2 regions of the Bradyrhizobium sp. CB1717 genome follow, and region 2 is predicted to be linked to the other one. Evidence: riboswitches for the same ligand, from Rfam matches in the RefSeq annotation. Region 2 holds a riboswitch; the other holds the start of a gene.
The links. Region 2 has a riboswitch for glycine ahead of QA649_RS18850 (D-amino acid dehydrogenase). Riboswitches for the same ligand answer to the same signal wherever they lie in the genome.
Positions count from the first base shown of each region.

Region 1 (15,220 bases), 160 kb from region 2:
CCGGTCGATGTGGATAGGGAAGAGGCCGCCAACGGAGGCGGCCTTCAAACATGAGGATGGCGACGGCAACCACCGCCACCGACAGGTTGTCCCAAACGATCACAAGAACCTTGTACCAAGGGTCATTGCCCATACGGCAGCACAGCGCGGTAGCAGGATCAACGCTACGCAGCTTGTGCCAGTTCTTATGGGCGGCCCTACTGCTTCGGCGGCTGCAACTCGCTGTGGATGAGGTTATGAATATCCACGCGTTTCAGCGGGTCTTCGTCCCGGAACGGCTCTTGGGTTTTGCGCCCAAGGAAGGTGTCGGGCTGGGGCAGCTTGAGCGCTTCGGCCGCTTCAGCCGTTATCTGGCGGATTTTGTCGTTCTGCTCCGCGATCTCGGCAGCCAGATTACGCGCGCGATGGATCTGGGAATGGTCGGCCATGACGGCGCTCCCTTCGCTTTGCAGGCGGGAGCGCTCTCGGTCTCTCAGCCACCGACGCCTACGGGCAGAGCCTTGGCCGGTGATGCAGGAACAATGCGCCTATTAACCGATGGTTGCTAGCGAATCCGAGCACAAACTACGTCAACGGCGTCGGCCTTAATCGTCCCAAATACGTTCGCCGCACTGGCATTCGTAAAGGCGTACAGTTCGGCCGCGCCGGGGATCCAGCATCGAATATGCCAGTCTGGGAAAGGATGCGCAGGTCGGGCACCTTGGTGCCGTCTTTGGCGGAGCCGGAGCCGACGACTTCTCTTCGTGATGCGCAGTCATGACGTAACCCAATGACCGGGCCCAAGTACGAAAGCGCGGATTGGTTCCTAAGCACCCGCAAAATTCAAACTGAGGCACGACCTACTTTTGGGGCTGTCTCGACGGCCAGACCTCCGGTGCAGGCTCGCTAAGCAGCTCTTTTGTTTTGGCAAGCAATTCGAAAGATCGCTGAAGCATTGCCCTCTCGCGCTCCGTCTTGGCGCGCATCCGTTCCATTTTTAGTTCGATCTGTTCGGAAAGCCATTCCAAGTCGCCTGTTGCCATAAGCGCCTCCCGGTCAATCCGGGGAGCATAACTCATGTTAGGTTCCTTGGTTCCGCAACCTGGGGGCGCTTCGAATTCAATCAGGCGGAGAGCGGGTGCTGTCCTGGATGCGCGTCGCCTGCTCGAGAGGCTTGAAGCGAATATCGCGCTATTGGAAGACGAAGAGAAAGACTCAGACAATGGATGAGGCCGCCAACTGAGGAGGCGCTATATAAACGGCCCCAATTGGGGGCCGCCAACCCGCTGATGGGGTTTTCCTCCAGCAGTCGGGGGGGCACCTTTCGTGCTGGGGGCATCGTAGAGATGCGCCGCTAGGCTGAAAGTTCCTCAGCCGAGAAGATTGGTACGCAAGCCATGAAAGAGGCCGCCAACTGAGGCGGCCCCTGGTTCAATGAACTTTGATTTCCTCAAGGGGCAGCCGCAGCTCTGCGGCGCGCTCCTCTCTGTCTTTCTTGCGGAACTCTTTTTCCGTCCGCTCGAACTTCGCTAGTTCTTGATGGGCAGTTTCCAAAACGCGACTGCGCACAGCCGCATCGATGCACGCATTTTCAGCCATCACACTCTACGCTCCCCATCTCTCGTTGCCCCATCCCAGACAAGATCAGGAACAGTGGGAAGGTTCAGTGCCGGAAGATTACGGATTTATGACGGCGAGATCAGCCGTGACCAAGCAGCAACAGAATTCCCGCCAGTAAAACTGCCACGAACACAGCGGGCACAACGATCCAAGCAGTCTCATTTCTCATAAGCGCAGGGTTTCATGCCTTGCACTGTGCCGCTACCTATACCTGGGGATATGAGCGTTAGTTCATCTTGCGGCGGAGCTTTTGGATCAACTCCCGCAGCTCGGCGGCGTACTCTTCAATGATCCGCCGCGCCTCCTCCAGCCGGGACGGCTTTGGCTGTTTTACCTCGCTCTGTTTCGCGGTCTCGACCATGGCTCACGGTCTCGCCAGACGACTGGCGCCAATTGAGCCAAGTCAACGGTTCTGCAAATCAGGACAGCCCTCAGAACAAACTAGGACACTGGGGGGCAAATACGGACAGTACCCCAATTCCCAAAAGAACATATTGCGAACCTAGAACAAATGGGGTACATTGTTTTTATCGCCGGCCCGCCTCTCAATCGTTTGTCCCCCTAGCGAATCCTCGCCATAAGGAGCACGACCCAATGTCCGCAACTGCCCTGCGTATCGTCGAAGGATCTTCCATGGACAAGAGTAAAGCTCTGGCCGCCGCGCTCTCCCAGATCGAGCGGCAGTTCGGCAAGGGCTCGGTGATGAAGCTGGGCAAGAGCGACCGGTCGATGGACATCGAGGCGGTGTCGTCAGGCTCGCTTGGGCTCGATATCGCGCTCGGCATCGGCGGCCTGCCCAAGGGGCGCATCGTCGAGATCTACGGGCCGGAATCTTCGGGCAAGACCACGCTGGCGCTGCATACGGTGGCGGAAGCGCAGAAGAAGGGCGGCATCTGCGCCTTCATCGATGCCGAGCACGCGCTCGATCCGGTCTATGCCCGCAAGCTGGGCGTCAACATCGACGAGCTCCTGATCTCGCAGCCCGACACCGGCGAGCAGGCGCTGGAAATCTGCGACACGCTGGTGCGCTCGGGCGCGGTGGACGTGCTGGTGGTCGATTCGGTTGCGGCGCTGGTGCCGAAGGCCGAACTCGAAGGCGAGATGGGCGATGCGTTGCCGGGACTTCAAGCGCGGTTGATGAGCCAGGCGCTGCGCAAGCTGACGGCATCCATCAACAAGTCCAACACCATGGTGATCTTCATCAACCAGATCCGCATGAAGATCGGTGTGATGTACGGTTCGCCCGAAACTACGACCGGCGGCAACGCGCTGAAGTTCTACGCCTCCGTCCGCCTCGACATCCGCCGCATCGGCGCGATCAAGGAGCGCGACGAAGTGGTCGGCAACACCACCCGCGTGAAGGTGGTGAAGAACAAGCTGGCGCCGCCGTTCAAGCAAGTCGAGTTCGACATCATGTACGGCGAGGGCGTCTCCAAGATGGGCGAAATCCTCGATCTCGGCGTCAAGGCCGGCATCGTCGAGAAGTCCGGCGCCTGGTTCTCCTATGACAGCCAGCGCCTCGGCCAGGGCCGCGAGAACTCGAAAGCGTTCCTGAAGGCCAACCCCGACATCACCGCCAAGATCGAGACCTCGATCCGCCAGAACTCCGGCCTGATCTCCGAGCAGATTCTCGCAGGCACGCCCGAGAGCGACGCCGACGGCGAGGAGCCGGGGGACGAGTAAGCCTTAACGCGAAAGCCTTTCGCGAGGAGCGGGCACTGAGGACGTTGAGTTGCCGACGTCTTCGGTGCCCGTTTCGTTTTGGGCGTGACAGTGGGGTGGGGCGATGCAGCGTCTGATCTTGACTGGCTGGGGCGGCGGGAGTGAGCTTGCTCGATCGGGCTTGGCCGAGATCGTCATACCGTTCCATTTTCAGTTTGAGTGGGGGCCGCTCCCGCAGGCGGAAAAGCTTTCGGCTTATTTCGCTGCCTACACGGCAGATCTCGGCCCGGCCGATCACTGGTCGGATTGGGTCCGCTGGCCACGGGGCGCCAAGGGTCGCGAATTGTCGCTGGCCGAATTTTGCGAGCCGTACGACACGATCGAACTCTGGTTCGGAGCGACTTCCCGAGACCAGCTGCAACTCGTCTGGTTGCTCGATCACCTCAGCAGCTGTCCTGCGCTGGCGCAGAAGCTCGGGCTGCGATTGCTGGACTCCGATCTGATGTTCAGTCCCGACTATGATTTCGCCAAAGGCGAGCCGCATATTCCTGTCGCGGACGTCGGTGCGGAGGAGTTCGAGATTGCCAGACTGGCGTGGTCGGCCTACCGCGCGCCGACCCCCGAGGCTTGCATCGATCTGCTTCACCGCGATTTGAGCGCCTTGCTGATGCTGCGGCCGGCCTTGCTCGAGCTTCTGGCAGAACTCCCGTCTCCATTGACGGGACTCGGTGCTACCGAGATGCGATTTCTGGAGATGCTTGCCAGAGGCTACGCGAATACGAATGGGTTGTTTCACCTCCGTTCGCAACGGCGCACATATGTGTTCGGTGAGATCGAACTCGGATATTTGCTCGAAGGCCTCGCCCTCGGTCCCAAGCCCGCAGTGGCCGGTTTGGGCGACGAACTGCGCACAATCGACCGCGAGAACGTGGGAGCTCGGCACCAAGTCTATCTCCGCAGCCGCCTGTCGCTAACCGAGTACGGCAAAGCCGTCCTGGCTCATCAGGAGGATTTCAGCCGCCACAATCCGATCGACCGTTGGTGGGGCGGCACCCACCTGACCAACGACCGACTATGGCGTTACGGTGCTGTTTTGGTGAAGCCGTGAGGTCATGAGCATGACGCGGCTTGTTCTGACGACAGACGCGTCGGCCGCCGGAGCTTTCGAAAGCGCCGGGCTTGGCGATCTCGTGATTGCGATCGAGCGTCGGATTGTCTGGGGACCGCTGCCGTCCGATGCCGAGCTTCACGCGTTCTTCGCGCCGCGTATGGCGCAGCCACACGGACTTCATTGGCTGGACGACACGCCAATCCGGCGTCTGGAAAAATGGAGCTTTAACGGGCGCGGACTGATCGCGTTGCTGTCGGAATGTGACTCGGCCGAACTATGGATCGGGCCGAAGCCAAATGCACAATGGCTGCTCGACCATTGCGGCAGCGAGAGAGCGGCGATCTCCAAATTCGCCATACGTCACTGGACATGGCCGTCGGGGACGTCGAGCCGGAACGACTCGCGAAGCTGGATCCGCCGGCTATCAAGCTCGGGCGAGATCATCTCGAACTGGCTGGCCGCGCATGGCGAGCGTATCGCGCGCCGACGCCGCAGGCCTGGTTCGACCTCCTCAAGACCGAGTTGAGCCTGCTTCCGCAGCTTGAGCGTTGCGTCGTCAACCTGCTCGAAGAGCTCCCGGGCGCCACGACGGGTCTTGGCACCACGGAAACGCTGATGCTGGACTTGATTGCGCTGGGCGAAGTGCAACCCTTCGACGTGTTCCCGGGACATCAGAAGCGCAACGAGCGGCGCGTCTTCGACTATTGGGTAGTCGGCGCGCTGCTTGACGGACTTGCGCGATGTCCGATGCCGGCCGTAGCCGGGCTGGAGCAGGGGCCGTTCTCGCTCGCCATGCACGAGGATGCCGTCCGTCAGGCGATACAAGCGGTCCCGCTTATCGCTCACTGATCTCGGGAAGGCGGTGCTGGCAGGAGAAGACGATTTCCTTCGGCACAACCCGATCCACCGCTGGTGGGGTGGCACGCTTCTCACCAACGAACGGCTTTGGCGATGGGACGCCGAAACCTGCGCGTTGGTCGCGCTCGACTAAGGCGTGCGCATGGCTCTCAGCATTCCCGTATTGCGTAGCAATTTTGAGAGGCGACCGTGTCCCATTTGATTTTATCCACGAACCATCTTGACGAAAACGTGCTTCGCCAGTCGCGCGTCGCGAACGTCGTGCTTGGATTCTATCCACGCTTCGTCTGGAGGAAATTGCCTTCCGAGGAGCGGCTTTTGACGGGGCTGGAGCGCCGATCGGCAAAGCACTGTAATCCCGGCGATCATTGGCTCGATGACGCTTGTCGCGGCTCGCTGGAGGGGTTCGGAGCGCGTGATATCGGTTTCTTCGAGCTGTGTGCGAAGTTCGACTCAATTGAAATATGGGTCGATCCTCGACCAAACGATCAGCTTGTGCTGGTCTGGCTGCTGGACCTGCTTCGCCCCTACAAGGAGATCACAACGAAGCTGAGTTTGGTGCACACAGACGATCATGTTGCGCACTATGCTCCAGAATCTGTCGCAAAATGGAAGCTGCCGGCCTTCAAGGTGACCGACACCCATTTGGTGGCCGCAAGCCGCGCCTGGCGAGCCTATCGGGCTGAAACGCCAAAGCCCTGTTTCGATCTTCTGATGACGGATCTGACGATCCTGCCGAGACTTCGGCCGGCGCTCATCGCGTTGCTTGAAGAGCTTCCGGACAGCGTGACGGGCCTAGGTGCCAGCGAAATGGATATTCTGGACTTTGTGAACGACGGGCACACGGACCCAAGGCGTGTCACCGAGGCCTGGTGGATGCGCGATGTGTTCGACGAAAACGACGCGCACCATGCCTTGCTCGAACTGGGGGCACATTCGGCGCCGCCGGTCCTGTTGGGCGATCCGGCGTTCGACAATGAGGCTCGCTATTTCGGCAAAAGCGAGTGGAAGGTCACGCTGACCGAACTCGGGCGTTCAATTTTTGCGCGCGAGGACGATATGTGGCGCCACAACCGGATCTATCGCTGGTGGGGCGGTACCGAGCTGACCAACGAACGGCTCTGGCGATGGGATCGCGAGACGCGCTCGCTGGTCAAACCCTGATATGCGTTCAGAATGCAGTGCCGTAGGATGGGCAAAGGCGCGCAGCGCCGTGCCCACCATCTTCCAACAAGCGCGAGGTGGTGGGCACGCTTCGCTTTGCCCACCCTACGAAAAACTCCGTCGCGACTTACTCCGCGGCCTCCGCGTAGTCGCTCACTGGCGGGCAGGAGCACACCAGATTGCGGTCGCCGTAGACGTTGTCGACGCGCCCCACAGGGCACCAGTATTTGTCGGTGCGTGAGACGCCGTCGGGGAAACAGCCCTCGCTGCGGGTGTAGGCGCGTTTCCAGTCGTCATCGGCGATGTCATGCACGGTGTGCGGGGCGTTGCGCAGGGGCGAGGCCTCGATCTTGAAGCGGCCGGCCTCGACCTCGGCGATCTCCTTCCGGATCGCGATCATGGCGTCGCAGAAGCGGTCCAGCTCGGCCTTGGATTCCGATTCGGTCGGCTCGATCATCAGCGTGCCCGGCACTGGGAAGCTCATGGTCGGGGCGTGGAAGCCGTAGTCGATCAGGCGTTTTGCGATGTCGTCAACGGTGACGCCGGACGTCGTCTTCAGCGGACGGGGATCGACGATGCACTCATGCGCGACGCGGCCCCTGGCGTTCTTGTAGAGCACCGGGAAGTGCGCATCGAGGCGCGCCGCGATGTAGTTGGCGTTGAGGATCGCGATCTCGGTGGCGCGCTTCAGGCCCTCACCACCCATCATCAAGATGTAGATGTAGGAGATGGTCAGGATCGAGGCCGAGCCGAACGGCGCGGCCGAGACCGGGCCGACCGGAGCGTCGCCCTTCGTGGCGGGATGGCCGGGCAGGAACGGCGCGAGATGCGCCTTGACGCCGATCGGGCCCATGCCGGGGCCGCCGCCGCCATGAGGGATGCAGAAGGTCTTGTGCAGGTTGAGATGGCTGACGTCGGCGCCGTAGTCGCCGGGCCGCGACAGGCCGACCTGCGCGTTGAGATTGGCGCCGTCGAGATACACCTGGCCGCCATGGCCGTGCACGATGTCGCAGATCTCGCTGATGTGCTCCTCGAACACGCCATGGGTCGAGGGATAGGTGATCATGACCGCGGCGAGGTCGTTCGAATGCTTTTCCGCCTTGGCGCGGAGATCGTTGACGTCGACGTCGCCGTTCTTCTCGCAAGACACAACCACCACGTCCATGCCGACCATCGCGGCCGAGGCCGGGTTGGTGCCGTGGGCGGAGGAGGGGATCAGGCAGATCTTGCGATGGCTTTGCCCACGCGCCGCATGATAGCCGCGGATTGCGAGCAGGCCGGCGTACTCACCTTGCGCGCCGGAATTCGGCTGCAGCGAGATCGCGTCATAGCCGGTGATGTCGCACAGCCATTTTTCCAGCCGCGCGAACAGCGCGTGATAACCCTTGGCCTGCTCGCGCGGGGCAAAGGGATGCAGGCTGCCGAACTCCGGCCAGGTCAGCGGCATCATCTCGGTGGTCGCGTTCAGCTTCATGGTGCAGGATCCCAGCGGAATCATCGCGCGGTCGAGCGCGAGGTCGCGATCGCTGAGCTTGCGCATGTAGCGCAGCATCTCGGTTTCCGAGCGATGCGCATGGAACACTGGATGGGTCAGGAACGCGGTGGTGCGCTTCAGCGCCTCCGGTAGCGCCTCGCGCGTGGTCGCATCCAACTCGGCGTAGGAAAGCTGGCCACCGAACGCGCGCCAGACCGCTTCTACCGTCGCCGGCGTGGTGGTCTCGTCGAGCGCGATGCGAAGCGCCGTTTCACCGACGCCGAGATTGATCTTCTCGGCCGCCGCGCGCGCGACGATCTCGGCGCGCTTGGCGCCGGCATCGACGCTGAGCGTGTCAAAGAAGGATTCCGATTGCGGCGCGAAGCCGAGCTTGCGCAGGCCGGAAGCGAGCACGGCGGTACGGCGATGCACGGTCCGCGCGATCTGCGAAAGTCCCTCGGGGCCATGATAGACCGCATACATCGCGGCGATCACGGCGAGCAGCACCTGCGCGGTGCAGATGTTGGAGGTCGCCTTCTCGCGGCGGATGTGCTGCTCGCGGGTCTGCAGCGCGAGGCGGTAGGCCGGCATCCCGCGCGAATCCACGGAGAGGCCGACGATGCGGCCGGGCAGCGAGCGCTTCAGCGCATCGCGCACCGCCATATAGGCCGCGTGCGGCCCGCCATAGCCCATCGGCACGCCAAAGCGCTGGGCCGAGCCGATTGCGATGTCGGCCCCGAGTTCGCCGGGCGAGGCGAGCAGCGTCAGCGCCAGCAGATCGGCGGCAACGATCGCGAGCGCGCCCTTGGCCTTCAGCGCGGCGATCGCGGGGCGGAGGTCGCGCAATGCGCCGGAAGAACCCGGATATTGCAGCAGCGCGCCGAGCACGTCTGATTTGTCGAGATCGGTGAGGGGATCGCCGACGACCAGATTCCAGCCGAGCGGCTCGGCGCGGGTGCGCATCACCGCCAGCGTCTGCGGATGCACGTCCTTGTCGACGAAGAAGGCCTTGGCCTTCACCTGCGAGTGGCGCTCGGCGAGCGCCATGGCTTCGGCCGCGGCGGTCGCCTCATCGAGCAGCGAGGCGTTGGCGACGTCCAGCCCGGTGAGGTCGCAGATCATGGTCTGGAAGTTGAACAGCGCCTCCAGCCGGCCCTGGCTGATCTCGGGCTGGTAGGGCGTGTACGCCGTGTACCAGGCCGGGTTCTCCAGGATGTTGCGCTGGATCACCGCGGGCAGGATGGTGCCGGAATAGCCTTGGCCGATCAGCGAGGTGAAGACCTGGTTCTGTGCGGCGAGCTCGGCCATATGCGCGATCGCCTCGGTCTCGCTGAGCGGCTTGCCGAGATCGAGCGGGGCGGCCTGCCGGATCGAGGCCGGCAGCGTCTCCGCCATCAGCGCGTCGACGCTCTTGGCGCCGACGGCCTCGAGCATTGCGGTGACATCGCGCGCGGAGGGGCCGATGTGGCGGCGAACGAAACTGGCGGCGGTCTCGCCGCTGGATTTACGGTGCGCGGTCATCGCTTGCTCCATCGTCCCTAAGCCGTATGTGCCTTGTAGGCGGCTTCATCCATGAGGCCGCCGAGCTCGCTTTTGTCGGCAATCTTGATCTTGAAGAACCAGGCCGCGCCCTGCGCATCCGAATTGATCAGCGCCGGCTCGGCGGCCAGCGCTTCGTTGGTCTCGAGCACTTCGCCGGTAACAGGTGCGTAGACGTCGGAGGCTGCTTTCACCGATTCCACGACGGCGGCGGCTTCGGCCTTCTTCAAGGTGCGGCCGACCTTGGGCAATTCGACGAACACGACGTCGCCGAGCTGCTGCTGTGCGTAATCGGTGATGCCGACCGTGGCGGTATCGCCGTCGATGGCGAGCCATTCATGGTCGGAAGTGTACAGCGTCGTGGTCATTGTCTCGTCCTCAGCGTTTGTAGGTGTTTTTCACGAAGGGCATGGCAGCGACTGCGAGCGGCAATCGCTGGCCGCGCACCTCGGCGAAGAGTTTTGTGCCGAGCGCGCTCAGGCTCACGGGCACGTAGCCCATCGCCACCGGTGCGCTCAGGCTCGGGCCGAAACCGCCCGACGTGACCTTTCCAATGGGCTCGCCGCCCGCGCTGTCGGCAAACAGCAGCGCGCCTTCGCGCACCGGCGCACGGCCCTCGGCGAGCAGGCCGACGCGGCGGCGGGATGCGCCATTGTCGAAATGGGCGAGAATCTTCGCGGCGCCGGGAAAGCCGCCGGCACGGGCGCCGCCGGTGCGGCGGCTCTTCTGCACCGACCATTCCAGCGCGGCCTCGACCGGCGTGGTGGTGGTGTCGATGTCGTGACCGTAGAGGCAGAGGCCCGCTTCCAGCCGCAGGCTGTCGCGGGCACCTAAGCCGATCGGCAGCACGTCCGGATTGTCCAGCAGCATCTTGGCGAGGCGTTCGGCATCGGCGGTGGGAACCGAGATCTCAAAGCCGTCCTCGCCGGTGTAGCCGGAGCGCGAGACGAAGCACTTGATGCCGGCGACCTCATGCGGGCCGGCGTCCATGAACTTCATGGCCGGGGCCTCTGCACAGAATTTCGCCAGCGCCGCTTCCGCCTTCGGGCCTTGCAGCGCGATCAGCGCGCGGTCGGCGAGCTGCTCGATGATGCAGTCGTCGGACAGATTCGCGCGCAAATGCGCCTCGTCCTGTTCCTTGCAGGCGGCGTTGACAACCAGGAACAGGTGATCGCCGAAATTGGCGACCATCAGGTCGTCGAGGATGCCGCCATCCGCATTGGTGAACTGGGCGTAGCGCTGCCGCCCCTTGGCGATTGCCACGATATCCTGCGGCACCAGCCGTTCCAGCGCGCGGGCGGCGTCCTCGACCTTGCCCGACTTTGGCCGGAGCGCGATCTGGCCCATATGGGAGACGTCGAACAGGCCGGCTTTGGTGCGGGTATGAAGATGCTCCTTCAGCACGCCCGCGGGGTATTGCACGGGCATGTCATAGCCCGCGAAGGGCACCATCTTGCCGCCCATGGATACATGGAGGCTGTGGAGGGGCGTACGTTTCAGGGAGTCTTGGCTGTGCGCTAGCATCTCAGGGGCCCTCGGCGGTTCCCGGGGAGGATTCCCCATGGACACCAGTCGAAGCCCCATCTGTCGCTGTGCCTGAGAGTATTATCCCGTCGGCGGACGCAGTCCGGGTCTTAAGCCCGTCGGCGCCTCTTTCCAGATGCTGTCAAAGCCACGCGGTCCTTTTGCCTGAGAGTTTCCGGGGCGGTTGCTCCTTCGGCGCCGGCTGCCTAAAGCCGGTCTCTCCCGACGTGGCCGTACGATACAGATGGGTACAGACCACAGGCTAGCCAAGCCTGTCAACGCGACTTCAGCGGCTTTCAACCGGATTGCGCGCCTGCGGCAACCCTCTGATCTCCTTGCACAGTTTCTGGACAGCGAAGCTGGCCTTGTCTAAAAGCGCTTTGGCCCGCAGATATCAGCCTTAATTTCCGGTTTGGACGGCGGCAGCGGGCCCAAGCACACCCGATTGGATGAACATGAGCGGCGTCAACGAGATCAGGTCGACCTTTCTGAACTTCTTTGCCGAGAACGGCCACGAGATCGTGCCGTCCTCGCCACTGGTGCCGCGCAACGACCCGACGCTGATGTTCACCAATGCCGGCATGGTGCAGTTCAAGAACGTCTTCACCGGGGTGGAGAAGCGGCCGTATCAGCGCGCGACCACTTCGCAGAAATGCGTGCGCGCCGGCGGCAAGCACAACGACCTCGACAATGTCGGCTACACCGCGCGCCATCTCACCTTCTTCGAGATGCTCGGCAATTTCTCGTTCGGCGATTACTTCAAGGAGCGCGCGATCGAGCTCGCCTGGAGGCTGATCACCAAGGAGTTCGGGCTGAAGAAGGACAAGCTGCTCGTCACGGTCTACCACACCGACGACGAGGCGCACGGGCTCTGGAAGAAGATCGCCGGCTTCTCCGACGACCGCATCATCCGCATCCCGACCTCGGACAATTTCTGGGCGATGGGCGACACCGGGCCGTGCGGCCCGTGCTCGGAGATTTTTATCGATCGCGGCGACCATATCTGGGGTGGCCCTCCCGGTTCTCCTGAGGAGGATGGCGACCGCTTCCTCGAATTCTGGAATCTCGTGTTCATGCAATACGAGCAGGTGACGAAGGAGGAGCGCGTGGATCTGCCGCGTCCCTCGATCGACACCGGCATGGGCCTGGAGCGCATGGCCTGCGTCCTGCAGGGCGTCGAGAGCGTGTTCGAGACCGACCTGTTCCGCAATCTGATCGATGCGACGGCGTCCGCGCTCGGCAGCGGGCCGCAGGAGCAGACCGCCGGCTCGTTCCGCGTCATCGCCGACCATTTGCGCTCCTCCGCCTTCCTCGTCACCGACGGCGTGCTGCCCTCGAACGAGGGCCGCGGCTATGTGCTGCGCCGGATCATGCGCCGCGCGATGCGCCATGCGCAGCTGCTCGGGGCCAAGGAGCCCCTGATGCATCGCCTGGTGCCGGCGCTGGTGCGCGAGATGGGCCAGGCCTATCCCGACCTGATGCGCGCCGAGAAGCTGATCGAGGAAACGCTGCGGCTGGAAGAGACCCGCTTCCGCAAGACTCTTGCGCGCGGCTTGGCCATCCTGGACGAGAAGAGCGCGTCCTTGAAGAAGGGCGACATGTTCGACGGCGACGTCGCCTTCACGCTGTACGACACCTACGGCTTCCCGCTCGACCTGACCCAGGACGCGCTGAAGTCGCGCGGCATCGGCGTCGACCAGGCTGCGTTCACCGACGCGATGGAGCGCCAGAAAGCCAAGGCGCGCGAGTCCTGGAAGGGCTCGGGGGAGGCTGCCTCCGAGGCGATCTGGTTCCCGCTGCGCGAGAAGCTGGGTGCCACCGAGTTCCTGGGCTACGAGACCGAGAGCGCCGAGGGCGTCGTGTCCGCGCTGGTCAAGGACGGCGCGGAGGTCGCCAGTCTCAAGGCCGGCCAAACCGGTGCGCTCGTGCTGAACCAGACGCCGTTCTATGCGGAGTCCGGCGGCCAGGTCGGCGACACCGGCGTGCTGACGGGTGAGGGCGGCATCAAGGTCCGCGTCACCGACACGCAGAAGAAGCTCGGCGATTTCTTCGTCCACATCGGCACCGTCGAGAGCGGCGAGCTCAAGCTCGGCACCGCGCTGCAGCTCGAGGTCGATCATTCCAGGCGCTCGTCGATCCGCGCGCATCACTCGGCGACGCATCTGATCCACGAGGCGCTGCGCCAGGTGCTCGGTGACCACATCGCCCAGCGCGGCTCGATGGTCGCGCCGGACCGGCTGCGGTTCGACTTCGTGCATCCGAAGCCGATCACGGCGGAGGAGCTTGCCCGCGTCGAGGACATCGCCAACGACGTGGTGCTGGAGAACGACGAGGTCACCACCCGCGTGATGGGCGTCGATGAGGCCCGTGAAGCGGGGGCGCGTGCGCTGTTCGGCGAGAAGTATGGCGACGAGGTCCGCGTCGTCTCAATGGGCAGGACCGCGCGCGAGCGCGGCGCCAATGCGCTCGGCTGGTCGGTCGAGCTCTGCGGCGGCACGCATGTCAAGCGCACCGGCGACATCGGCCTGATCACGCTCACGGGCGAAAGCGCGGTCGCCTCGGGCGTGCGCCGTATCGAGGCGCTGACGGGCAACTACGCGCGAAAACACGCCAACGAGACCATGGCGCTGGCGAAGACCGCGGCCAACGAGCTGCGCACCTCGATCGACGACGTGCCGGCGCGCATCGCCGCGCTGATGGAGGAGCGCAAGAAGCTCGAGCGCGAGCTGTCCGACGCCCGCAAGAAGCTCGCCATGGGCGGCGGCGCTGCTGCCGGCAACGGCGCGGCGAGCGGCGTGCGCGAGGTCGGCGACGTCAAGCTGATGGCGCGTGCGGTCGAGGGCATCGAGATGAAGGATCTCAAGGGCCTTGCCGACGACGGCAAGAAGCAGATCGGCTCGGGCGTCGTCGCCATCGTCGGCGTCACCGGGGATGGCAAGGCCGGCGTCGTGGTCGGCGTCACGCCGGACCTCACCGCGCGCTTCAACGCCGTGAACCTCGTCCGCGTCGCTTCCGAAGCGCTCGGCGGCAAGGGCGGCGGCGGCCGGCCCGACATGGCGCAGGCCGGCGGCCCCGACGGCGCCAACGCCACCGCGGCGCTGGCGGCGATCGAAAAAGCGATGGCAGGCGCTTAAAGGCCCATGCGCCTCGTTCCGCGAGGACGTGGGCTTGGCGATCCCGACTTCCGGGATCGCCTCTACGAATTGCTGGAGCACGATCCCCTGGCCTATTCGGTCGGGTCGCGCTTCATCCAGCTCATCATCGGCGTCATCGTGCTCAATGTGGCCGCGATGATCCTTGCCTCGGTGCCGGAGCTCGACGCGCGGTTCGACACGCTATTCAGTGCGATCGCCATCCTCGCCGTCATCGTGTTCGCGCTGGAATATGCGGCGCGGCTGTGGACCGTGGCGGGGCACACCCAGCGCACAGGCTCAGCGCTGTCCGATCGGCTCTCTTATGCCTTCTCCGCGCTCGGCATCATCGACCTCATGGCGTTCCTGCCGGCTGCGATCGTGCTCGCCACGGGCCGGCACGCGACGCTCGCCGGGCTCGGCGTGCTGCCGTTCTTCAAGCTGATCCGCTATTCGCCGGCGATGCGTTCGCTGCTCGCCGCCGTGCATGCCGAGCGGCGCGCGCTGATCGGCTGCATCGTCATCCTGATCGGCGCGGTGCTGACCTTCGCCTCGCTGCTCTATGCCGTGGAGCGCGACGTGCAGCCGGACAAGCTCGGCACCATCCCGCAGGCGATGTGGTGGGCGATCGTGACGCTCGGCACCGTCGGTTATGGCGACGTCGTGCCGGTGACGCCGCTCGGAAAATTCATCTCGACCTTCGCCATCATCAGCGGCTTCGCCATGATCGCGCTGCCGGTCGCGATCATCTCCTCGGCGTTCGCCGAAGAGGTGAAGCGGCGGGACTTCGTCGTCACCTGGGGCATGCTGGCGCGGGTGCCGCTGTTCTCGCATCTGTCCGCGGCCGAGATCGCCGACATCATGCGCCTCTTGCGCGCGCGCACCATCGAGCAGGGCGAGATCCTGGTGCGGCGCGGCGATGCGGCCTCGTCGATGTATTTCATCACCGCCGGCGAGGTCGAGATCGCGCTGCCGAGCCAGCAGGTGCGCCTTGCCGACGGCACCTTCTTCGGCGAGATCGCGCTGCTGCATAAGACAAAACGCAGCGGCACCGTTACGGCGACGCGCAAGACGCGCCTCCTCGTACTCGACGCCCAGGACTTTCACGCTTTGATCGCGCGCATGCCGACGCTGGCCGATCACGTCCATACCACCGCC
Region 1 is NZ_CP121666.1:3,821,849-3,837,068, forward strand. It holds gene QA649_RS17975 (hypothetical protein) at 198-428, opposite strand; gene QA649_RS17980 (hypothetical protein) at 840-1,058, opposite strand; gene QA649_RS17985 (hypothetical protein) at 1,411-1,578, opposite strand; gene QA649_RS17990 (hypothetical protein) at 1,826-1,960, opposite strand; gene recA (recombinase RecA) at 2,194-3,282, shown strand; gene QA649_RS18000 (hypothetical protein) at 3,386-4,369, shown strand; gene QA649_RS18005 (hypothetical protein) at 4,742-5,221, shown strand; gene QA649_RS18010 (hypothetical protein) at 5,420-6,394, shown strand; gene gcvP (aminomethyl-transferring glycine dehydrogenase) at 6,522-9,389, opposite strand; gene gcvH (glycine cleavage system protein GcvH) at 9,407-9,775, opposite strand; gene gcvT (glycine cleavage system aminomethyltransferase GcvT) at 9,786-10,931, opposite strand; glycine riboswitch at 11,076-11,166, opposite strand; gene alaS (alanine--tRNA ligase) at 11,387-14,065, shown strand; gene QA649_RS18035 (cyclic nucleotide-gated ion channel) at 14,072-15,220, shown strand, end outside.
Region 1: another riboswitch for glycine. It lies ahead of gcvT (glycine cleavage system aminomethyltransferase GcvT); the one in region 2 lies ahead of QA649_RS18850 (D-amino acid dehydrogenase).

Region 2 (15,220 bases):
GACTTTGCGGCTGGAGGAGTTTCCATCGCGTGCGCTCAAGCCGGGCGAGTTGCGCGTCGCGATCCGCGCCGCCGGCTTGAATTTTCCTGACGTGCTGATGGCGGCCGGTGAATATCAGCTCAAGCCCGAGCTGCCGTTCACGCCCGGCATGGAGGCTGCGGGTGACGTCACCGAGGTCGGCGCAGAGGCGCGGGGCGTCGCCGTCGGCGACAAGGTCATCGTCAAGATGCGTCATGGCGCCTTTACCGACGAAGCCATCGTGACGCCGGCGCAGCTCACCCCTAAGCCGTCCACGTTCGACTACGCCGAAGCCGCGACCTATCTCGCCGGCCACGGCACGGCCTATCACGCGTTGATCGATCGCGGCCGGGTCGAGCCGGGCGAGGTGCTGCTGGTGCACGGTGCCGGCGGCGGCGTCGGCCTTGCCGCCGTCGAGATCGGCAAGATGTTGGGCGCGACCGTGATCGCGACCGCCTCCAGCGACGAAAAGCTTGCGATCGCGAAATCGCGCGGCGCCGATCATCTCGTCCGCTACGACCGCGAGCCGTTTCGCGATGCCGTCAAGCGCATCACTGACGGGCGCGGGGCGGATGTCGTGTTCGATCCCGTCGGCGGCGAAGTGTTCGAGGACTCGATGCGCTGCATCGCCTGGGGCGCGCGGCTGCTGGTGATCGGTTTCACCGGCGGCATCGGCTTGGCCAAGACCAATCTCTTGCTGATCAAGGGCGCCAGCGTGCTCGGCGTGCGCGCCGGCGAAGCGGTGCGGAAGAACCCCGCGCTCGGCGAGGTCCGCCTGAAGGCGCTCTTGCAATGGGCGGAGGAGGGCAAGCTGCGCCCCAACGTCTCGCACCGCCTGCCGCTGGAGGAGTTTGCAAAGGCGATGCGGCTCTTGATCGACCGCAAGGCGATCGGGCGCGTGGCGCTGGTGATGGAATGACGGTGCCGTAGGGTGGGCAAAGGCGCTCTTGCGCCGTGCCCACCACCTCTCTCGATTGCAAAAAATGCGTGGGCACGCTTCGCTTTGCCCACCCTACGAGAGGGTCACTTGTACTCCCGCTCCGTCCACCACGGGAAATAATCCGGCATGTCGCTGGACACCTTGTTCTTGAACTGTGCGGGACGCTTCTCCAGGAACGACACCACGCCTTCCCTAACGTCGTCGGAGCGGCCGCGGGCGTAGATGCCACGGCTGTCGACCTTGTGGGCTTCCATGGGATCGTCAGCGCCCATCATGCGCCACATCATCTGGCGGATCAGCGCCACCGACACCGGCGCCGTCTTGGCCGCAAACTCTTTTGCCAATGCGCGGGCGGTCGGGAGCAGATCGTCGGGGGCCACGACCTTGCTGACGAGACGGCCCGCAAGCGCTTCCTGCGCCGGGAACACGCGTCCCGAATAGCACCATTCCAGCGCCTGCGAGATGCCGACGATGCGCGGCAGGAACCAGCTCGAGGCGGCCTCCGGCACGATGCCGCGCTGGGAGAACACGAAGCCGAAGCGCGCAGCCTCCGAGGCGATACGGATGTCCATCGCGAGCTGCATGGTGACGCCGATGCCGACGGCGGGGCCGTTCACCGCGGCGATGACGGGCTTGAGGCATTTGAAGATGCGCAGCGTGACCTGGCCGCCGCCGTCGCGCACCTGCGGATCGCTGTAGTCGACCTTGCCGTCGGCAAAACGTTTGACGGGCCCGCGCCGCGCGTCGCGGTCGAACGTGTCGGCGCCCGACGACAGATCGGCGCCGGCGCAAAAGCCGCGGCCGGCGCCGGTGACGATGATGGCGCGGACATTGTCGTCCTTGTCGGCGGCGTCGAACGCGTCGATCAGCTCGGCCTGCATCTGCGCGTTGAAGGCGTTGAGCTTGTCGGGCCGGTTCAGCGTGATGGTGAGGATCTGCTCGGCGACCTCGTACTTGATCGTCTCATACGCCATGGTGGTTTCCTCCCTTGTTTCTTTGTCGGTCTCTCTAGCACGTCATTCCGGGGCGCGCGAAGCGCGAGCTATGGTGCGCTATTGCGCACCTGAGAATCCATTTCTCCGCATCAATTGTGCGGATGAATGGATTCCGGGCTTGCGCCAAGAGGGCGCAACCCGGAATGACGAGAGAGTGTTTACTGTGCCGGCGGCTTCGGCCAGGGCTTCTGTGCGCCGCGCAGGCCTTCAAAAGCCTTGGCCATGCCGAGCACGCCGATGTCGTCGAAACGGCGGCCGACGATCTGCAAGCCGATGGGAAAACCCTTGGCGTCGAAGCCGCCATTGAGGGAGACGGCCGGATTCTCCGACATATTCCATGGCACGGTATAGGCGATGTGCTCGAACGGCTTCATGGGATCGTTGGTCGGGGAGGCCCACTCCGCCGGATAGTTCACGTTTGGCGCGGTCGGCGAGATCACATAGTCGAGCTCACAGAACAGCTTTGACGCCGCCGCGCGGATCGCCATGGTCTGGTTGAAGCCGCGGATGACGTCGACACCCGAGAGCTTCGCGCCGGACTCGCCCCATTTGAAGATATAAGGCAGCACCTTTGCCTGTTCGGCCGACGTCAGTTTCGACAGATCGTCCCACATCCGCGCGCGCCAGAAATTGTCGAGGCCGTCGAGCATCTCGCGGGTGAGGATGCCGTCGACTTCCGTCACGACTGCGCCCGCGGATTCAAAGGCCTTCGCGGCCTTCACCGCGACCTCGCGCACCGGCTTCTCCAGCGCCAGGCCGCAGCCGGGATCGAGCATCAGGCCGATGCGCAGCTTTCGCGGAGACTTTTCCAAGCCCTTCCAGTTCAGCGGCTCGGCCGGCAGGCTCATGCCGTCGCGCCGGTCGGGCTTTGCGATCGCGCTCATCATCAGCGCGCAATCATCGACGGTGCGGGTCATGGGACCGGCGACACGGCCGACATAGGTGGGATCGATCGGCACGCGGCCAAAACTCGGCTTCAGGCCGACGAGGCCGCACCAGCCCGCGGGCAGGCGAACCGAGCCGCCGATATCGGTGCCGAGATGGAGGGGACCATAGCCGGCCGCGGCAGCGGCGCCTGCGCCGGCGCTGGAGCCGCCCGGGTTCTTGCTGAGGTCCCAGGGATTGCGCGCGAGCGCATGGAAAGAGGAGAGCCCGGACGACAGCATGCCGTAATCGGGCATCGTGGTCTTGGCGAAGATGATCGCGCCGGCCTCGCGCAGCCGCGCGGCGGGCGGTGCGTCCTTCTCGGCCGGCACCAGCTTGACGCTGGCAGCGCCCAGCGGCACCGGCACGCCCTTGGTCGCGATGTTGTCCTTCACCGTGACAGGCACGCCGTCGAGCGCGCCTGACGGCTCGCCCCCGGTCCAGCGCGCGGTCGAGGCCTTTGCGGCCTCGCGCGCGCTGTCGGGGTCGAACGCATAGAGCGCCTTCAGATGCGGTTCCCACGCCGCGACATGCGCGAGCACGTCCTCCAGCACCTCGCTCGGCGAGAACTGTTTGGCCCGATAGCCCGCGATCAGGTCGACCGCGGACAGATCGTGCAGCGAGGTGACCGCTTCCTCAGGGCTCTTCTTGTGCATTGCTAGCTCACCGGCATGCGCGTTTCGATGATGCGCGCGAACATGCTGGCGCCGATCGGCAGGATCTTGTCGTCCAGCACGAAGCCGGGATTGTGCACCGGCACCGAGCCGTCATGGCCGACCCAGAAATAGGCGCCGGGAATGGTCTGCAGCATGTCGGCGAAATCCTCGCTGCCCATCTTCGGCTGGGCGCGGGTGATCACGTTGGCGGGATCGACGATGGTGCGCGCGACCTCCTCGACCACCTTGGACTGCTCGACCTGGTTGACCAGCACGCCGAACGTGTCGCGGATGTCGGCTTCGATCGTGCACTGATACGCGGCCGCGATGCCGGCGCAGATGGTGCGGATGCGTTCGGCGATCAGGGCGCGGACTTCATTCGAGAAGGTGCGGATGGTGCCGCAGAGATGCGCTTCGCCAGGGATGACGTTATAGGCGGAACCCGCATGGATCTGCGTGATCGAGATGACGGCGGCCTGCAGCGGCTCGACGTTGCGGCTGACGATGGTCTGGATCGCCTGCGCCAGCGTGGTCGCGATGATCACCGCGTCCTTGGAGCGCTCGGGCATCGCGCCATGCGCGCCGTAGCCGGTGATGCGGAGGTCGAAGAAGTCGGCGCTGGCCATGGCCGGGCCGGGCAGGATCGCGATCTCGCCGTGGTTGAGGTCGGGCGCGTTGTGCAGGCCGTAGAGCTCGTCGCAGGGGAACTTCTCGAACAGCCCGTCCTTGATCATGGCGCGGGCGCCGCCGAGGCCTTCCTCGGCCGGCTGGAAGATCAGGTGCACGGTGCCGTCGAAATTCCGGGTCTCGGCGAGATAGCGCGCGGTGCCGAGCAGCATGGTGGTGTGCCCGTCATGGCCGCAGCCGTGGAAGCGGCCGGGGATCTTCGAGCTCCATTTCAGATTGGTATTCTCTTCCATCGGCAGCGCATCCATGTCGGCGCGCAAGCCGATGCGCTTGCCGCCCGAACCCTTGCCCTTGATGACGCCGATCACGCCGGTGCCGCCGAGGCCGCGATGCACCTCGATGCCCCAGCTCTTCAGCTTGTCGGCGACGATGCCGGAAGTGCGCACTTCCTCGAAGCCGATCTCGGGATGGGCGTGGAGGTCGCGCCTGATAGCAGTGAGTTCGTCGGCATAGCCGTCGATCCGGTCGATGGTGGGCATGTGGTCCTGTCCGGTTAGCGTGAAGGAGGATTGAAAACGGGGCCGTTCGGCTTGATGCGGATGCCCGGGCGCAGGCGCGTCCAGGGGAGGGAAGCCGTGTCGGCCGGCATCGCGCCGGGCGCGGCGCAGATCATCAGCTTCTCCGCGATCGGCTCGAAATCGGCGCGGAAGTGCACCGAGCTCTTGTTGACCAAAATCTTCTCTTGTGTCGGCTCGATGCCGACATAGCGGTACATCGCCTGGTCGGCGAGCTGGGCCTTGTGCGAGGAGACGACGACGCGGACGTCGCCGATGCGCAAGGCTGCGGAGGGGCCCATCTCCATCTCGCGGCCGCCGTAGTAGGGACCGGGCGCGATGAAGCGGCCGTCGGAGAGCTTTTCCACGACAAAGGTCTCGGTATAGGGCTCGTCGCCGGGGATGCCGGACTTGCCGCCGAGCGACAGCGTCACGGAGGCGCCCACACCGGCCGCGTGCGCGGCCTTCGCCGATTCCGGATCGTAGATGGCGCCGGTCGCCGCGCTCGCCTTGTTGCGAACCAGCGCACGCAGCATGCCCGTGGTGTCGGAATCGCCACCGGCGCCGGGATTGTCCTGGGTGTCGGCGATGATGATCGGCTTGCTCGCGCCCTTCGAAAGTTCCATCGCATGGCGCACGCCGTCGTCGGGTGTCCAGATCTTGCCGTCGAAATCGTCCTCGTGGCTTTCGATCAGCTTGACGATCGCATCGGCCGCCCGGTCCGCGTCTTCCTGCGTTTTGCCATAGGCGAACACACTCGGGCCGCAGTCGCGGAAATCGGCGGCGGGGAAGCCGGGCGCGAAGGAGAGGGTCGGAACCGCATCGCTCTCCAGCGCGGCGAGCTTTTCGTAAATGCCCTTGGTGGGAAAGTCGTTGGTGCATTGCCAGCTGATCGCGATCAGGAACGGCAATTGCCGGAAGGATTTTGCGAAACGCTGCCTGGTCTTCAGCAGCAGCGCGAGATGCTTTGCGCAGGCGCGGCCGGTCTCGGCCATGTCGACATGCGGATAGGTGCGGTAGGCGATCAGCGCGTCCGCATGATCCATCATTGCGGGCGTGACATTGGCGTGCAGGTCGAGGCTCGCGACCAGCGGAACATCCTTGCCGATGACGCGGCGCACGCGCGCCAAAATCTCGCCTTCGCCGTCGTCGAGATGTTCGGTCACCATCGCACCGTGCAGGTCGAGATAGACCGCGTCGATCGGGCCCGCGGCTGCGATGCCGTCGACCATGACCTTCACGATGCGCTCGAACGCATCCTTGGTGACATGCGCCGACGGGCTGGCACCGCAGGCAATGGTCGGAATGAGTTCCCAGCGGTTCGCTTCGGCACTGTCGACGAAGCCGGCAAGGCCGACATTGATGCGCCGCATCACCTTCAGGACGTCGGCACCTTCGGTCATCGCCGGCCAGCCGCCGCCATGCTGGAAATCCGCGAAGGTCGCCTTGGTCGGGGCGAAAGTGTTGGTCTCGTGCAGGAAGCCGCCGACGGCGATACGTGTCATCAATTCCAGTCCGGTCAATCAGGAGTGCGCGACGTTAGCCCCGGCTTTGCGAGGAGAGCAAGGCGGGAAGCAATCGCGCCACGCATAGGGTCAAGACGTTTTGGGAATGTGTGCCGCGCACACCGTCATTGCGAGCGCAGCGAAGCAATCCAGAGTCTTTCCGCGGAGGGATTCTGGATTGCTTCGCTGCGCTCGCAATGACGAGGGATAGACCTACGCGCTCGCCCCCACGCCTTCCACCACCGGCCGGAAGTTCGCGAAATCCCAGTTCCGTCCCGGCGCCGCATCCAGCAGCGCCTTGGTATAGGCCTCCTTTGGATGCGTCAGCACTTCGGCGGCGGGACCCTGCTCGACGACACGGCCGTGCTGCATCACCACGACCTCGTCGCAGATCTGCGCTGCGACGCGCAAATCGTGGGTGATGAAGAGGATGGCGATGCCGAGCCGCTTCTGGATCTCGTCGAGCAGTTCCAGCACCTGCGCCTGTACCGAGACGTCGAGCGCGGAGACGGCTTCGTCTGCGACCAGCACGTCCGGGTCGAGCGCGAGGGCGCGGGCGATCGCGATGCGCTGGCGCTGGCCGCCGGAGAACTGGTGCGGATAGCGCGACACCGCGTCGGCCGGCAGGCCGACGAGCTCGAGCAGCTCGCGGGCGCGCTTCATCGCGTCGGCATGCGAGACCCCGTAATTGATCGGGCCTTCCGCGATGCTCTCGCCGACGGTGACGCGCGGATTGAGCGAGCGGTAGGGATCCTGGAATACGATCTGGATCTTCTGCCGATGCGGCTGCAGCAGACGGCGCGAGATGTCGGAGATCTCGCGGCCGGCAAGGCGCACGCCGCCGGAAGTCGGATCGATCAGGCGGACGATGCAGCGCGCCACAGTGGACTTGCCCGAGCCGCTCTCGCCGACGATGCCGAGCGTGCGGCCCTTGCGCAGCGTCAGCGTAACCTTGTCGGCGGCGACGACCTCGCGGCCTTTGCCGAAGAACGCGCGTTCCTTGTAGACCTTGCTGAGGTCGTTGGCCTCCAGCACGACAGGCTCGCGGCTCTCCTCGCGCGGCGGCCGCGGCACCAGGCTCGGCACCGACGCCAGCAGGTTGCGGGTATACTCCATGGTCGGATTGCGCAGCACGGTCTCGAGCGGACCGGTCTCGACGAGACGGCCCTGCCGCATCACCGCGACGCGATCGGCGATCTCGGCCACCACGCCCATGTCGTGGGTGATGAACAGCACGGCCGTGCCGTGATCGCGCTGGAGGTCGCGGATCAGGGTCAAAATCTGCTTCTGCGTGGTGACGTCGAGCGCGGTGGTCGGCTCGTCCGCAATCAGCAGCTTCGGCTCCAGCACCAGCGCCATCGCGATCATGATGCGCTGGCGCTGGCCGCCGGAGAGGCGGTGCGGGTAGGAGGCGAAGATGCGCTCGACCTGGGGCAGGCGGACCTGCTCCATCATGTCGAGGATGCGCTTCTTGCGCGCCCTCGCATCGAGCTTGGTGTGGGCGCGCAGCACCTCGTCGATCTGGCGGCCGACCGGCACCACCGGATTGAGCGCGGTCATCGGCTCCTGGAAGATCATCGCCATCTGCGTCGCGCGGAGCTGGCGCAGGCGGCGGTCGGTCGCGGTGAGCAGCTCCTCGCCGACCAGCTTGACGCTGCCGGAGGTCGGCACCAGCGTGCCCTTCGGCAACAGGCCCATCGTGGTGAGCGAGGTCACCGACTTGCCCGAGCCGCTTTCGCCGACGAGGCACAGCGTCTCGCGCTCGCGCACCTGGATCGAGATGCCGTCGATGATCTTCGCGCCGCCCGGCTTCTTGCCGACGGAGACGACGAGGTTGTTGATGTCGAGAACAGGGTTGGTCATGCGAGGTCTCCACCGTCGTTCCGGGGCGCGCGTAAGCGTGAACCCGGAACCTCGAGATTCCGGGTTCGGTGCTTCGCACCGCCCCGGAATGACGGAATAAATGGTTTCACTTCCCTTCCCGCTGCTTCATGCGGGGATCGAGGGCGTCACGGGCGGCGTCGCCGATCAGGTTGATGCTGAGGATGGCGATCGAGAGCAAAAGCCCCGGCCAGAAGATCAGCGACGGCTTGATCTGGAAGTACTGGCGGCCCTCGGCCATGATGTTGCCCCAGGTCGGCGTCTCCGGCGAGATGCCGGCGCCGAGGAAGGAGAGGATCGCCTCGGTGAGGATCGCGGAGGCGCAGACATAGGTGCCCTGGACGATCAGCGGCGCGATCGTGTTCGGCATCAGGTGACGCCACATGATCTTCGGCAGGCTCGAGCCGACCGAGATCGCGGCCTCGACGTAAGGCTCCTCGCGCGCCGACAGCACGACCGAGCGGACCAGGCGCGCCACGCGCGGAATCTCAGGGATCGTGATCGCGATCAGCACGGTCCAGATGCTGGCGCCGGACAGCGAGACCACGGCGATCGCGAGCAGGATGCTCGGCATCGCCATCAGGCCGTCCATGATGCGCATCATCACGGAGTCGACCAGCTTGAAGAAGCCGGAGACGAGGCCGATCGAAAGGCCGATGACGATCGACAGGATCGCCGAGCCGATGCCGATCAGAAGCGAGATGCGGCCGCCATAGACCACGCGCGACAACAGGTCGCGTCCGTAAGCGTCGGTGCCGAGCAGGAATTGCGCCGAAGCCGGCTTGAGGCGCTGCGACGGCGCAAGCTGGATCGGATCATGCGGCGCGATCAGCGGCGCGAGGATCGAGATCACCACGATCAGGGCGAGCAGGAACGTCGCCGTCGCGATGATCGGCGTCGAGGTGAGGAATCCGAAGCGCGGCCGCAGCGGCGACGTGATCGGAATGGACGACTGGGGAAGGGTATCGACCGACATTTGTTCTTGTCCTTGCCTCAGTACCGGATCCGGGGATCGAGCAGTGTATAGGCGACGTCGATGAGAAGATTGACGACGACGTAGATCAGCGACGTCAGCAGGATCATGGCCTGGATCACCGGATAGTCGCGCGCCAGCACCGCATCGACCGTGAGACGCCCGATGCCGGGGATGTTGAACACGCTCTCGGTGACGACGACGCCGGAGATCAGCAGCGCAAAGCCGGTGCCGATCACGGTGATCACGGGCACGGCGGCATTGCGCAGCGCATGCCGCATCATCACGGCAACCTCGTTGATGCCTTTCGCACGTGCCGTTCGCACGTAATCTTCGCCGAGAACGTCGAGCATCGCCGCGCGCGTCATGCGCGCGATCAGCGCGATGTAGATGAAGGACAGGGCGCAGGTCGGCAGGATCATGCGCTCGAAGAACGGGCCGAAACCGTTGAAGATGCTGCGGAAGCCCTGCACCGGCACCAGGCGCAGATCGATCGCGAAGACCTCGATCAAGACATAGCCGACCACGAACACCGGCACCGAGAAGCCGAGCACGGACAGGCCCATCACGAAACGGTCGATCCAGGTGCCGTGCTTCCACGCCGCGATCACGCCCAGCGGCACCGCGACGATGACGGCGAGGATGATGGTGCACAGCGCGATCGAGATCGACGGCTCGACGCGCTGGCCGATCATCTTCATGACCGGCAGGTTGGAGATCAGCGATGTTCCGAGGTCGCCGTGCAGCAGCTTGTTCACCCAGGTGATGAACTGCACGATCAGGGGCTCGTTGAGGCCGAGCGATTCGCGGATGCGCTCGAGCCGTTCGGGTGTCGCGTTGTCGCCGGCAAGGATCGCGGCGGGATCGCCCGGCGTCAGCCGCAGCAGCAGGAACACGAACAGCGCGACGACGCCCATCACGGGCACCGCGGCCAGAACGCGGCGAATGAGATAACCTAGCATGCACCTATCTCCGGCTGCGGAACTTGTGGGGCCCTGGGGCGCCCGTGGATTCGAACGTGTCTATCATGCGCGCCTGTCACTAGGGCTGGGAAAGCCGGCCGGAGATGCCGGTCTTTCGGGGCAAATTGTGTGCCAAGGGCAGGGCAGTCGCAAGAGGCCGCCGCGCGCCGGCTTCAACCACTCAGGATGCATGACGCAGCTCACGCTCAACCCCAAGTGAAGGAACGGTCGGCGGCGCGTTGAGCCCGCGCCAGCCGTCGATGGTCCCGGCGATCATGTGCGCGGTGGCGGCCGACAGGGTCCAGCCGAGATGGCCGTGGCCGGTGTTGAAGAACACGCCCGGAATCCGCCCTGCGCGCACCACCGGCATCATGTTCGGCATCATCGGGCGCAGCCCGGCCCAGGGCACGACGCGCGAGGTCTCGATGGCGGGGAAGTTGCTACGCACCCAGTCGACCAGCGGCTGCACGCGGTCGGCGCGGATGTCGCGGTTGAAGTCGTTGAACTCGGCGGTGCCGGCCACGCGAAAACGATCGGCACCGAGCCGGCTGGTGACGATCTTGGCGGCTTCGTCGAGCAGGCTCACGGTCGGCGTCGCGTTGCGGCTCTCGGCGGTGTCGAGCTGCACGGTGATCGAGTAGCCCTTCACCGGGTAGACGTTGATGCGATCGTCGAGGAGGGCGGCGAAGTGGCGGCTGGCGACGCCGGCGCAGACCACGACACCGTCGGCCTTCAGCATGCCGCGCGCGGAGGCGAGGGCATCGCTTGCAGCAAGATCGGCCCAGCCGAGCACGAAGCCGCTGCCGGCGCGCGCGATTGAATCGATATTGGCCTCGTGGATGAAGGTCGCGCCGCGCCGCTTGCAGGCGTCCGCCAGCCCGCGGGTGAACTTGTGGATATCGCCGGTCGCATCCGACGGCGTGTAGAAGCCGCCATAATACGCCTTGCGCAGCGTCGGCTCGATCGCGCGGATCTCCTCAGGCGTCACCGGACGGCGATCGAGACCACCTTCCTGCAGCAGCGCGTTGACGCGCAGGCCGGATTCGAAACCCGTCTTGTCGTGATAGATGTGGAGGATGCCGCGGCGCTCGAGATCGAAGTCGATGCCTTCGCGCGCCGCGATCTCGAACAGATGCTTGCGGGCTTCGATCGCGAGCCGCGTGGTCTCGATCGTATTGGCGCGGTAGTTGCCGATGTTGGCGACGAACTCGCTCATCCACGAATATTTGTGCCAGTTCGGCCGCGGGTTCATCAGCAGCGGCGCGTCGCGCCGGAACATCCAGCGCAAGCCTTTCAGGATGGTCGCGGTGCTGTTCCACACTTCGGCATTGCTGGCGGAGAGCTGTCCGCCATTGGCGAACGATGTTTCCATCGCGGCGTAACGGTGCTTGTCGAGCACCGTCACCTCAAAGCCGCGTTCGAGCAGGGCATAGGCAGTCGTCACGCCGGTGATGCCGGCGCCGATGATGGCGATATGGGTCATGGCAGGTTCGGGGCTCCCGTGAGTTAGGATAGGTCGGCCGCCGGCCAAAGGCCGTTGGCGGCGCCCCATCTGTCACGGTTACCTGAGAGCTTGATCCGCTGCGGATCACGCAACGGACTATCCCCTTCGGTGGACGCCACGATTGCCTGAAATCGCGCCGCCTCTCTCCAGATCGTCCTGACGATACGGTCCTTTTGCCTGAGAGTTTCCGGGGCGGTTGCTCCGTCGGCGCCGCAACGAAAGCCGAAAACCTTCGTTGCGATCTCTCCCGCATCGTCGCGTGGACGATCGAGCAGTACGATACGCCTCATTTTTAGACAAGGCTAAATTTAGACCGCGATTGCCAACGCATTGTGCAGTGCGAAGTTGATTCAATTTACTCCAGCGTCGCCAGCAATCCCGCCATCAAGCGCCCGCGTTCGACGAGGCTATCGACCTCGATGAACTCCTCGAGTGTGTGGCCGTTGCCGCCGCGCACGCCGAGGCCATCGAGAGTTGGGATTCCCATCGCACCGGTGAAGTTGCCGTCGGAGCCGCCGCCGGAGCTCGCATGCGGTAATTCCGCGCCGAGGGATTTGGCGATGCCGCGCGCCTTCTCGTACAACGCCATGGTGCCGGCATCCGGCTCCCAGACCGGCCGCGTCACGCCGCGCGTCACCTTGAAGCTGACGTCGTTCTTGGTGCCCGAGAGTGCCAGCATCCGCTCGACGCCGCGGTCGAGATCGGCCTGGCGCTTGGCCATCGACAGCGCCTCGCCGGTCGCGGTCGTGGCAACGCAATTGACCCATTGTCCGCCATGCACGACGCCGACCGAGAAGGTGCAGTCCTCCGTCGTCATCGCGTCGATCGCGAGAATCTGCCGCGCCATTTCGCGAATTGCCGAACGGCCCGCCGACAGCGTCGCGCCGGCGTGGCTCGGCCGTCCCGTCGCCTCGAGATTGAAGCGTGCGATGGCGTAACGTCCGGTAGTGACGCCGTTGTCGGCGCGGCCGGGCTCGGGCACCAGCACGTATTTATTGCGCGCGGCTTCCGCCTCGATGATGTCGCGCGTCGAAGGCGTGCCGACTTCCTCGTCGGGCGTGAACAGCACGGTGACCGGCAGCGGCGTGGTGAACGAGGCGCGCGCCAGCTGCCGGATCGCTTCCAGCGAGAGATAATTGCCGCCTTTCATGTCGTATATGCCGGGGCCGTAGCATTTGTTGCCCTCGCGCCGCCATTTCAGCTTCTCGATGGTGCCGACCGGATGGACGGTATCCATGTGACCGGCGATCAGGATGCCCGGCTCGCCCTGTTTCGGATGCGGAAAACGCGCGCGGATCACTCCGCCAAAACCCTGACGGCCGGCGATGCGCTCGATCGTCGCACCCATGATCGCCATATCCCGCGCTGCGATATCGAGCATGTGGTTCACCGCGTTCGCGTCCCAGGTCGGGCTTTCGCATTCCACCCAGGTGCGCAGGCCCTCGAGCATGGCCTCGGAATCGAAGGGAAGATTGGCTGGATTCATCTTAATGTCTCTCAAGCTGCGAAAGATGGAACGCGCATTGCATCGGCGCGGGGCAGGACAAGCGGAGAGCGTTGTAGAGCCAAACCGATCTTTGTGGAGCCCGTGCGCGCGCTGCGAGGGCTTGCGACGAAACCGGATTGACGCGCTCAACACTGTCTGCAAGTCTCGAAAAGATAAAGGCATTGCATGAGGTTAGTTCGCCCAAGGAACGAACCGGATGCTCAACCAATAACCTGCCTTTGAACAGTTTCACGTCAGGAGAAACTTTTTATGTCCAACTTCATGCGCCGGGGGCCTCGCGCGTTCGCCTCCAAACTTGCGCTGTCGGTCGTCGCGCTTTCAACGGCACTGGCCTCGCCGGTGCTTGCGGCCGGCAAGACCCTTACCGCGGTGATGCATTCCGACCTTCGCATCATCGATCCGATCTTCACCACGGCCTACATCACGCGTGACCATGGCTACATGGTCTACGACACGCTGGTGGCCCCCGATTCGAATTTCAAGATCCAGCCGCAGATGGCGGATTGGAAGATCTCCGACGACAAGCTCACCTACACTTTCACGCTGCGCGACGGCCTGAAGTGGCATGACGGCGCGCCCGTGACGGCGGAAGACTGCGTCGCCTCGCTCAAGCGCTGGGCCGCGGTCGACGGCATGGGCCAGAAGCTCTGGGACTTCACCGCGAGCCTCGAGGCGACCGACGCCAAGACCATCACGCTGAAGCTGAAGGAACCCTACGGCCTCGTCCTCGATTCCATCGGCAAGCCGTCCTCGCGCGTCGCCTTCATGATGCCGAAGCGTCTCGCCGAGATCCCGCCGGACAAGCAGATCCCCGAGCAGATCGGCTCGGGTCCCTTCAAGTTCGTGCAGGGCGAATTCCAGCCCGGCGTGAAGGCGGTCTACGTCAAGAACACCGATTACGTGCCGCGCAAGGAGCCGGCGAGCTGGACCTCCGGCGGCAAGGTGGTGAAGGTCGACCGCGTCGAGTGGATCACGATGCCGGACTCGCAGACCGCGGTGAATGCGCTGCAGTCGGGCGACATCGACTTCATGGAAAACCTGCCCTACGACATGTTGCCGGTGCTGGAAGCGAACAAGGAGCTCACGATCGAGGTCTCCAACAAGTTCGGTTTCCAGACCCTCGGCCGGATGAACTTCCTCTATCCGCCGTTCGACAACGTGAAGGTGCGCCGTGCTGCCCTGCTGGCGATGAACCAGAAGGACGTTCTCGACGCGCTCGTCGGCAATGCCAAGTACCAGAAGATCTGCGGCGCGTTCTTCGTCTGCGACACGCCGTTTGCGACCGAGGTCGGCGCGGAAACCCTGGTGAAGGGCAACGGCATGGCGGAAGCCAAGAAGGCGCTCGCCGAGTCCGGCTACGACGGCACCCCGGTCGTGGTGATGGCGCCTGGCGACGTCACGACGCTCAAGGCGCAGCCGATCGTGGCTGCCCAGCTGCTGCGCGAGGCCGGCTTCAAGGTCGACCTGCAGGCGACCGACTGGCAGACGGTGGTGAGCCGCCGCGCCAGCCAGAAGCCGCCGAAGGAGGGGGGCTGGAACATGTTCTTCACCAACTGGGTCGCGGCCGACGTGTCCAACCCGATCGCCAATCTCTCGATCGGCGGCCAGGGCAAGAAGGGCTGGTTCGGCTGGGCGGAAGACGCCAAGATCGAGCAGCTCAAGGACGCCTTCGTCCGCGCGTCCTCGATCGACGAGCAGAAGAAGATCGCGGCCGACATCCAGAAGGAAGCCTATGAGCAGGTGATCTACATCCCGCTCGGGCAGTACCTGCTGCCGAGCGGCTGGCGCAAATCGCTGACCGGCGTGCTCGACGGCCCGGCAACGCCGCTGTTCTGGAACGTCGACAAGTCTGAGTAAGGCCAAGTCCAAGTAAGGAAAGGCGCTTCTCGCGACTTTCGCTTCGACCATCGCGCGGCGCCGCTGTCATCAGCGGCGCCGCTTGCCTGGAGAACTGCCAAAAGAACTTCCAAGAAAATTGCCAAAAGAACCGTCAGGAGACCTTCGATGTTCGAAATGATGCGCCGGGGACGTCTCGCGTTCGCTTCAAGACTTGCGCTTTCGGTGGTGGCCCTTTCCGCGCTGGCCTCGCCGGTTCTTGCCGCAGGCAAGACCATCACCGCCGTGATGCATTCGGACCTGCGCATCCTCGATCCGATCTTCACCAGCGCCTACAT
Region 2 is NZ_CP121666.1:3,986,544-4,001,763, forward strand. It holds gene QA649_RS18810 (NADPH:quinone oxidoreductase family protein) at 1-937, shown strand, start outside; gene QA649_RS18815 (crotonase/enoyl-CoA hydratase family protein) at 1,042-1,932, opposite strand; gene QA649_RS18820 (amidase) at 2,112-3,533, opposite strand; gene QA649_RS18825 (M20 aminoacylase family protein) at 3,536-4,699, opposite strand; gene QA649_RS18830 (M81 family metallopeptidase) at 4,714-6,219, opposite strand; gene QA649_RS18835 (ABC transporter ATP-binding protein) at 6,433-8,082, opposite strand; gene QA649_RS18840 (ABC transporter permease) at 8,189-9,076, opposite strand; gene QA649_RS18845 (ABC transporter permease) at 9,094-10,035, opposite strand; gene QA649_RS18850 (D-amino acid dehydrogenase) at 10,217-11,518, opposite strand; glycine riboswitch at 11,586-11,691, opposite strand; glycine riboswitch at 11,695-11,799, opposite strand; gene QA649_RS18855 (M20/M25/M40 family metallo-hydrolase) at 11,895-13,025, opposite strand; gene QA649_RS18860 (ABC transporter substrate-binding protein) at 13,296-14,903, shown strand; gene QA649_RS18865 (ABC transporter substrate-binding protein) at 15,051-15,220, shown strand, end outside.